DNA from 2 places in the Chromobacterium violaceum ATCC 12472 genome. Region 2 is predicted to be linked to the other one. Evidence: predicted binding sites of a transcription regulator. Region 2 holds the regulator's gene; the other holds the start of a gene.
The links. Region 2 encodes FNR, which switches genes on or off when oxygen is low (the NO sensors DNR and NnrR bind a similar motif). Its sites were predicted from a motif close to TTGATNNNNATCAA; they were not measured.

Region 1 (4,413 bases), 1.4 Mb from region 2:
GCAACCAGATCCTCAACCTGATTCGCCAGCCGGCCTTCCACACCTATATGAAGAACGCCAGCTTCAGCCAGCCGCTGACGCTGAGCTTCAGCCAGCCGCGCGAACTGGTGATCTCGCTGCAGCTGGTGCCCTTCGACTCCACGCGCAAGCTGCTGCTGACCCGCGACATCACCCAGCTGGAGCGGGTGCAGACCGTGCACCGCGACTTCGTCGCCAACGTGTCGCACGAATTGCGCACGCCGCTGACCGTGGTCGGCGGCTTTCTGGAGACGCTGTCGGACATGCCCGAGGTGGACGAGCGCACGCTGCGCCAGTTCCTGCCGATGATGATGGAGCAGTCGCGGCGGATGCAGAGCCTGGTCGAGGATCTGTTGACGCTGTCGCGGCTGGAGAACAGCCCCAAGGCGGTCAATTCCGAGTTGGTGGACATGCGGGTGATGCTGGACACGCTGATGGTGGAGGCCGAGGGCCTGTCCCAGGGCCGGCACCAGGTCAAGCTGGCGCGCTGCTGCGACGCCGGGCTGTGGGGCAGCGGCCAGGAGCTGCACTCCGCGTTCGGCAACCTGGTGTCCAACGCGGTGCGCTATACGCCGGAGGGCGGCAGCATCACGCTGTCCTGGCAGGAGGAGGGCGAGCAGCTGCGCTTCTCCGTCGCCGACACCGGCATCGGCATTCCGCGCGAGCACATTCCTCGGCTGACCGAACGCTTCTACCGCGTCGACCGCGGCCGCTCCCGCGGCAGCGGCGGCACCGGGCTGGGACTGGCCATCGTCAAGCACGTGCTGGCGCGCCACCATGCCAGGCTGGAAATCAAGAGCGAGCCGGACAAGGGCAGCACCTTCAGCGTGGTGTTCCCGCGCGAGCGCCGCAACGACAGCCAGGCCGCCTGAGCCAGCGCAAAGCGCCGCGTCTATCCCCTTGGCGCGGCGGCCCCGTCGGGGTAGGATGGATTCTTTACTTCAAGCAATATCCGGACGCCTCACCATGAACCGTTTGCAAGCCATCCGTCCCTTCGGCCAGCGCATCTGGCTGGACAACCTGTCCCGTGAACTGATCGCCTCCGGCGAGCTGGCCCGCCTGCTGGCCGACGACGGCATTGCCGGCGTGACCTCCAATCCGGCCATCTTCTATAAGGCGATCAGCTCCGACGCCAGCTACCAGGGCGAATTGGCCGTGCTGAAGCAAGACGCTTCGCTGTCCGCCGAGGCGCGTTACGAGAAGCTGGTGGTGGCGGACATCCAGGCCGCCTGCGACCTGTTGCTGCCGCAGTACGAAGCCAGCCAGGGCAACGACGGCTACGTCAGCCTGGAGGTGTCGCCGGAACTGTCGCGCGACGAGGCCGGCACCCTGGCCGCCGCCCGCCGGCTGTGGGCCGAGATCGGCCGCGCCAACGCGATGATCAAGATCCCCGCCACCGCCGAAGGCATCCGCGCCTTCCAGGCGCTGACCCGCGAAGGCGTCAACGTCAACATCACGCTGCTGTTCTCGCTGCCGCAAGTGGAGGCGGTGTGGGATGCCTACATTGCCGGCCTGTCCGCGCGCCTGGCCGACGGCCAGCCGGTGGCCGGCGTCAAGGCGGTGGCCAGCTTCTTCCTGTCGCGAGTAGACAGCCTGCTGGATCCGCAAGTGGCCGAGCCGCACCAGGGCAAGGTGGCGATCGCGCTGTCCAAAGCCGCTTACGCGCGCTATCAGGAGCGCTTCCATGGCGAGGCGTTCGCCAAGCTGCGCGCCGCCGGCGCCCGTCCGCAGTTCCTGCTGTGGGCGTCCACCGGCACCAAGAACCCGGCTTACCGCGACGTGCTGTACGTGGAGAGCCTGATCGGCGACGAAACCGTCAACACCGTGCCGGACGCGACCATGGCCGCCTTCCGCGATCATGGCGAGGCCGCGCTGACGCTGCCTGTGGACATGGACGCGGCCCAGGCGCTGCTGGCCGAAGTGGAGGCCACCGGCATCGACCTGGCCGCCGCCGGCGAGAAACTGCAGCAGGACGGCCTGAAACTGTTCGAAGACGCTTTCGCCCAGCTGTTGAAGCTGACCGCCTGAGCGCGGCCGGCTCTGGGACATGGCGACGGGTTGCCGGCGGAAGCGGGCAACCCGTTTTGCTTGCCGGGCGGGGCTCAGGCGTCCTGGCGGCGCCGGGCCATGTTGGCGCCTGCCTGGCGCAGCTCTTCCGGGCTCAGCGCGCTGGCGGCGGTGGGGAACAGCCAGGCCTCTTCGGCGGCCGCGTGCTCGCGGTACTGGCGGGCGAACTCCTGCAGCTCGTTGCGGCTGATCTGCTTGATGCGGCCGTCGCGCAGCGCGACCAGATCGTCGCGGATGGCGTTCCAGCAGGAGTGCAGGTAGCCATGTTCGGCCGACAGCTGCTCCAGCCGGGAAGAGGCGGTGGGGACGCGTTCATCGATCAGCGGGAACAGTTCCTCTTCCTCATCCGTATGATGGGCGGGGCCGGCGACGTCGAAGTAGCGCACTACGTCGTCTATGGTATTGCGCGCCGCCTCGTCGACGCCGTGCTCCTCGATGTAGGGGGGCAGCTTGTCCAGCTGATCGCAAAAGCGGCGGATCTTGTCGTGACAGGCCTGCAGCATTTCCAGCGGTTGTTCGAAGCTGGGCGCGGCGCCGGCTTTGCCCAGGGTGTCGAGTGTGAGCATGAAGATGGTCTCCTGCGTGGGTTCTGGCATGATTGTGTCGCCATGCCAGGGCCGTGGACATGATGCGCCTCAAGCGGACAGCGGCGCTTCCGCCTGCGCGACGCGCGGCGCAAGTTCTTGATACCGCTTTGCGCGATGGAACACAAGCCGGAATTGTACGAGATGATCCGACCGGAAGATGACGGGGAGATGAAATGGAAGTGCCGTTTGAAGTGAGGGAGCTGGCGCGGGACGACGCCGCGCTGACGCGGCGGGCCCTGCGGCTGCAGCTGGACGCGCACCGGCTGGAGGTGGAGTGGCTGAATTATCCGAAGCTGCCGGTGATGTGGCCTGATCTTGCGGCGTTGCGTTCTTGTCGGGACCGGATACTGGCCGCCTTCGAAAGGGATGAGCTGCGCGGCCTGCTGGTGACCTCCCGCCGTTCCGACGGCGGCATGCACATCGAACGCACGGTGGTGGATCCGGCGCATCTGCAGCAGGGCTGGGGCTACCGCTTGCTGAACCGCGCGCTGCAGGGCGAGGACAGCGTCAGCGTGGACACCGCCGAGGTCAACCGGGCGGCGATCGCGCTGTACCACAAGGCCGGCTTCGTGCTGGAGCAGCGCTGGAACACCACCGACGGCCTGGCCTTGTGGCGGCTGGTTTATCGTCCGGCCGCGCCGCCGGCTTTGACCCTTGGCGCCGACGGCTGGGTGCAGGGCGCGCGGCAGCTGCCGTCGCCCAACTGCGACGAGCGCAGCCCAGGCTGCGCGCCGGAGCTGCTGGTGATCCATAACATCAGCCTGCCGCCTTACCGTTACGGCGGCGCGGGCGTAGAGCAGCTGTTTTCCAACCAGCTGGACCCCGATGAGCACCCCTATTACAAGGGGATACAGCAATTGCGGGTGTCGTCGCACTTCTTCATCCGCCGCGATGGCCAGTTGCTGCAGTTCGTGCCGGTGGGCAAACGCGCCTGGCACGCCGGGGTGTCCAACTGGCGGGGGCGCGAGAAGTGCAATGATTTTTCCATCGGCGTGGAGATGGAGGGCTGCGACTTCGAGCCGTTTAGCGAGGCGCAGTACCGGACGCTGGCGGCATTGTCGCGCGAACTGCGCCGCGCGCTGCCCTTGTCCGCGATCGCCGGCCACGAGCACATCGCGCCGGGGCGCAAGACCGATCCCGGTCCCTGGTTCGACTGGCGGCGCGCCCAGGCCGACAGCGGCCTGGGCTTCTGAGCGGCTATTTCAGCTTCAGGTAGGGGCGGGGATGATCGCCGAAGGACAGTTCTTCGCCCGGCAGCGCGAACAGCGCGTAGCTGAAGCCCAGGTAGAACGCCGCCTCGTCGCTGAGCCGCGAGATCGCGTCCAGATTGCCCAGCAGTTCGCGGAACGGCAGGTCGACCCGGGTTTCGCCGCCGGCGACGAAACCGACGCTGCGGTCGAACACCACGTGCTGCGGCCGGAAATCGCCGCAGACGGCGACATCCGAGAAATCGTACTGCGCCAGCAGGGCGGGGCGCCTGCGCGCCACCTTGCCGGCCACCACCCCGGCCAGCAGGATCTCGTCCCGCGGCAGGCCCTGCAGGCATTGCAAGCGGATTACCCGGTCCAGCGGGACGAGATAAGTCTTGGCGGTGTTGACCAGCCGTATCGTGATCGCGTCGGCGTCGATGTCTTCGATGGTGAGGGCGCTCACAATACACCCAGGATCAGCGAAGCCTTGGCTTCCAGTTCGCTCTGCTCCAACTGCGGGCTGGAGCGCGCGCTCAGCGTGCTGCCCACCC
Region 2 (4,413 bases):
GGGCGAGGCGGCGACGCAAAGCGAGGTGGACGGCATGTGCGGCCACCTGGAGCAGGCGATGGACGAGATCGGCTACTTCCAGCGCCGCAACAGCGAGCGGCTGATGCGCCGGATGCGCACCATGTTCCACCGCGCCGGCATGCTGCGCGAGGAGATCGACATCCTGCGCGGTTTCTACAAACAGGTGCAGCGCACCGCTTCTGGCCGCTCCGGAGATGCCGACTGAGCCCGGCCTCACCCTGCCCTACGCGCACCCCGCGGTGCGCGACCTCGCCTTCCTGCTGACCTCCCCCTCCCCCTGGCGCTGCGGCGCCGATCTGCCGCCGCAGCGGCTGCTGGGCCTCCGCGGAGAAGCGCTGCTGGCCAGGCTGGACCGCGCGCCGGCCGCGCTGGAAGCCTGGCTGGCCGCCGCCCCGGGCAAACGACTGGGCAAATATGCCGAACGGCTTTTTTCCTTCTGGTTCCGCCATGCGCCGCACATTGATCTGATCGCGGAAAATCTCAAAGTCATAAACAGCGAGCGCCGCACGGTGGGGGAGTTCGACTATCTGCTGCGCGTGGATGGCGAGCCCTGGCACCTGGAAACGGCATGCAAGCTTTACCTTTCCCTGGGCGAGACCGCCGACGATCTGCTCGGTCCCGGCCTCAACGATGCCTGGCGCTTGAAAGCGACCAAAATAACCACACAGCTGCAACTGTCCCGCCATCCCGACGCGCTTCCCCTGCTGCCAGACGGCTTTCATGACTGCCGGACAGGCGCCCGGATCTGCGGCTGGTTCTTCTATCCGCCAGGCCGTTGTCCGCCGGCGCCGCTCGATTGCGGCCAGCTGCGCGGCTGGCTCGCCCCGCTCGACACCGACTGGCCCCGGCTGTATGAAAATTCCCGCTGGGCCTGGCTGCCCAGGCTGTCCTGGCTCGCGCCCGCGCTGCGGACGGCAGCCGACACGGAGGACGAAGCCTCGCTGCGCGCGCGGCTGCGGGGAGTCGACGCGCCGCAGATGCTGGCCGAACTGCAGCCGGCCGGACACGGCCGCTGGCGGGAAGCGGCGCGCGGCTTCGTCTCGCCGCCCGGCTGGCCGGACGCCGAGCGCCTGGCCGCGCTGCGGCTCAAGATCGCGCAGGCATGAAAAAAGGCAGGCTGCGCGCCTGCCTTTGTCGCAAAGACCTTCCGCCGGCTCAGTGGCCGTCGGCGTGCATGCAGCCCGAGATCAGGTTCTTCAGCTCGGCCAGCTGCACCAGCTGGATGTGCTTGTGATCAACGGTGATCCAGCCTTGCTGCTGGAACTTGGACAGCGTGCGGCTGACCGTTTCCAGTTTCAGGCCCAGGAAGCTGCCGATCTCCTCGCGGCTCATGCGCAGGATGAAGTCGTTGGCGGCGAAGCCGCGGGTGGACAAGCGCTGCGACAGGTTCAGCAGGAAGGCGGCGATGCGCTCCTCCGCCTTCATATTGCCCAGCAGCAGCATCACGTTCTGGTCGCGCACGATCTCGCGGCTCATCAGCCGGTAGAAATGGTGCTGCAGGCTGGGGATGTCGCGGCACAGCGACTCCATGCGGGTGAACGGCAGCTCGCATACCTCGCTGTCCTCCAGCGCCACCGCGTCGCAGCTGTGGTTGCTGGACGAAATGCCGTCCAGGCCCATCAGCTCGCCCGACATCAGGAAGCCTGTCACCTGCTCGCGGCCGTCCTGGCTGGCGACACAGGTTTTGAAGAAGCCGGTGCGGATCGCGTACAGCGACTTGAAGGACTCGCCGCTACGGAACAGGTATTCGCCGCGCTTCAGGCGGCGGCTCTGGCGGATGACCGCGTCCAGCTGGCCCATTTCCTCGCGGTTCAGGCCGACGGGCAGGCACAGCTCGCGCAGACTGCAGCTGGAGCAGGAGATTTTCAGCGTATGCAGGGAGGTGTGGTTTTGTTCAGACATGCTGTGTTTGCTACAAGCCGGCGAAGCTTGACCCTTATCAAGGCGGAATTCACAAGTTTTTCGCAAATTTACCAGTCCTCCAGAAGTTTTACCATCCGAATACGACATGAAAACTACCCACCCCTTCTCTCCCGCCCATTTCGTCTTCGATCGCGAGTTGATCGAAAGGCTGGATGGCGCGGGGCCTAGATACACATCCTACCCGACGGCAGATCGTTTTACGTCAAATTTCTCGACGCAAGACTATCTGGACAAATTGCGCCAGCGTCAGATCGGCGCCAACCGCAAGCCTCTATCATTATACGCTCATATACCATTTTGCAACACCATCTGCTATTACTGCGCCTGCAACAAGATCATCACCAAGGACAGCAGCAAGGCCGACCTGTATTTGGATTATCTGGAGAAGGAAATCAGTCTGGTGTCCGCGGAGCTGGGTTTCCGGGAAAAAGTGATACAGCTGCACTTCGGCGGCGGCACCCCCACCTTTCTGTCCGATGCCCAGCTTGAGCGGCTGATGGGCATCCTGGGAACCCATTTCGAATTCATGAGCGACGGAGAATATTCCATAGAGATAGATCCGCGCAAGGTAAAACGCGAAACCATGCTGAAACTGGCAGATTATGGTTTCAATCGCGTCAGTGTGGGCATACAGGATTTCGATCCGGCGGTGCAGCAGGCGGTGAACCGGGTGCAGACCGTGGAGGAGACCCGCGCGGTGATCGACGCCGCCCGCGAAGGCGGCTTCAAGTCGGTCAGCCTGGACCTGATCTACGGTCTGCCGCTGCAAAGCCGCGAGACCATGCGCGACACGCTGCAGAAGGCGCTGGCGCTGGATCCCGACCGGCTGTCGCTGTACAACTACGCCCATCTGCCCAGCGTGTTCAAGCCGCAGCGCCGCATCAACGAGGCCGAGCTGCCCAGCGCCGCGCTCAAGCTGGACATCCTGCAGGACGCGGTGAAGACGCTGACCGACGCCGGCTACGTGTTCATCGGCATGGACCATTTCGCCAAGCCCGACGACGAACTGGCCGTCGCGCTGCGCCAGGGCCGGCTGCAACGCAACTTCCAGGGCTATTCCACGCATGCCGACTGCGACATGCTGGCCTTCGGCGTCTCGTCCATCGGCAAGGTGGGATCCTGTTACAGCCAGAACGACAAAACGCTGGAGGGCTACTACGCGGCGCTGGACCAGGGCCGGCTGCCGGTGGTGCGCGGCTTGACGCTGGACAGCGACGACGTGCTGCGCCGGACCATCATCCAGAGCCTGATGTGCCGCTTCGCGCTGTCGGTGGAGGCCATCGAGGAGGTCCACGGCATCAACTTCGCCCAGTATTTTGCGGCGGAAATGCCACAGATACGCGAATTCCAGCAGCAGGGACTGTTGTCCTTCGACGGCGACTTCCTGATGGTGGAGCCCAAGGGCCGCTTCCTGATCCGCAACATCGCGATGATCTTCGACCGCCACCTGCGCGAGCGCGAGACCCAAGCCCGCTACTCCAGAACTATCTGAGCCTCTTCCCGGCGGGGTTTCTCCGGCCCCGCCGTTCCCGGCGGAACTGTTCCTAAGGCGGGTAGCGCTTATTTTTCCCTGCGTGGTAAGCAAAATCACTTATACAAAGGGTATGCAAGCGTGCCGGGCAGAACCAGGCGCGGCAGCCCGCTTTTGCAAGGAGCCGCCCATGTCCACGCCCATCGTCAGGCTGATGCAGCGCCTGAGCTATCCGCAGCGCTTCGCCGTGATCGGCGTGCTGTTCGCCGCGGCGCTGCTGTACCTGGTCTACGGTCTGTACCGCAGCAACCAGGACAATATCGAATCCACCGCCAAGGAAAAAGTGGGCGTCGCCTACATGCGGCCGCTGACCGCGATGCTGGCCCAGGCGCAGCAAGGCCAGGAAGTGGCGGTGCGCGCCGCGCTGGGCAACGCCCAGGCCCGGAACGAGCTGCCCTCGGCCATGCAGCAGCTGCAAGGCAAGTGGCAGGCGCTGCAGGACGCCAACGGCCGGCTAGGCGCCGAGCTGGCCAGCGACGCCGCCTGGAAGGACGCCTCTGCCGCCTGGGACAAGCTGAAGGCCACGCAATCCGCCCAGCCTACGCAATGGATCGCTGCCTACGGCAATCTCAGCGACAAGCTGAATAATCTGATCGGCGTCATCAGCGACAATTCCAACCTGACGCTGGATCCGGACATCGACACTTATTACCTGATGGACGCCGCCACCGCCAAGCTGACCACGCTGATCAGCCATCTGGGCGAGGCCAACGCCATCGCCTCGCTGGCGGAAGCCGGCCACCCGCTCGATCCCGCCCAGCGCGACCGCCTGGTGGAGCTGAGGCCGCTGATCGCCGAAGTCAATGACGGCCTGGGCAGCGACATCGCCAAGGCCGTCGCCTACAACGCCGCGCTGAAAGCGGACATGGCGTCCCAGGCGGACAAGCTCGCGGCGGCGCTGAAAGGCCAGCTGCCGGCGATAGACGACGCGGTCGGCG

Region 1: the regulator FNR is predicted to act here: its motif matches at 2,711-2,724, upstream of CV_RS02770 (hemerythrin domain-containing protein).

The regions. Positions count from the first base shown of each region.
Region 1 covers NC_005085.1:603,727-608,139, forward strand. The annotation lists gene phoR (phosphate regulon sensor histidine kinase PhoR) at 1-890, shown strand, start outside; gene tal (transaldolase) at 985-2,046, shown strand; gene CV_RS02770 (hemerythrin domain-containing protein) at 2,121-2,651, opposite strand; partial or broken gene CV_RS24015 (GNAT family N-acetyltransferase) at 2,975-3,265, shown strand; gene ampD (1,6-anhydro-N-acetylmuramyl-L-alanine amidase AmpD) at 3,320-3,865, shown strand; gene CV_RS02780 (hypothetical protein) at 3,870-4,325, opposite strand; gene CV_RS02785 (chorismate-binding protein) at 4,322-4,413, opposite strand, start outside.
Region 2 covers NC_005085.1:3,943,032-3,947,444, forward strand. The annotation lists gene CV_RS18035 (RNA methyltransferase) at 1-226, shown strand, start outside; gene CV_RS22350 (DUF1853 family protein) at 216-1,127, shown strand; gene fnr (fumarate/nitrate reduction transcriptional regulator Fnr) at 1,177-1,923, opposite strand; gene hemN (oxygen-independent coproporphyrinogen III oxidase) at 2,030-3,436, shown strand; gene CV_RS18055 (methyl-accepting chemotaxis protein) at 3,606-4,413, shown strand, end outside.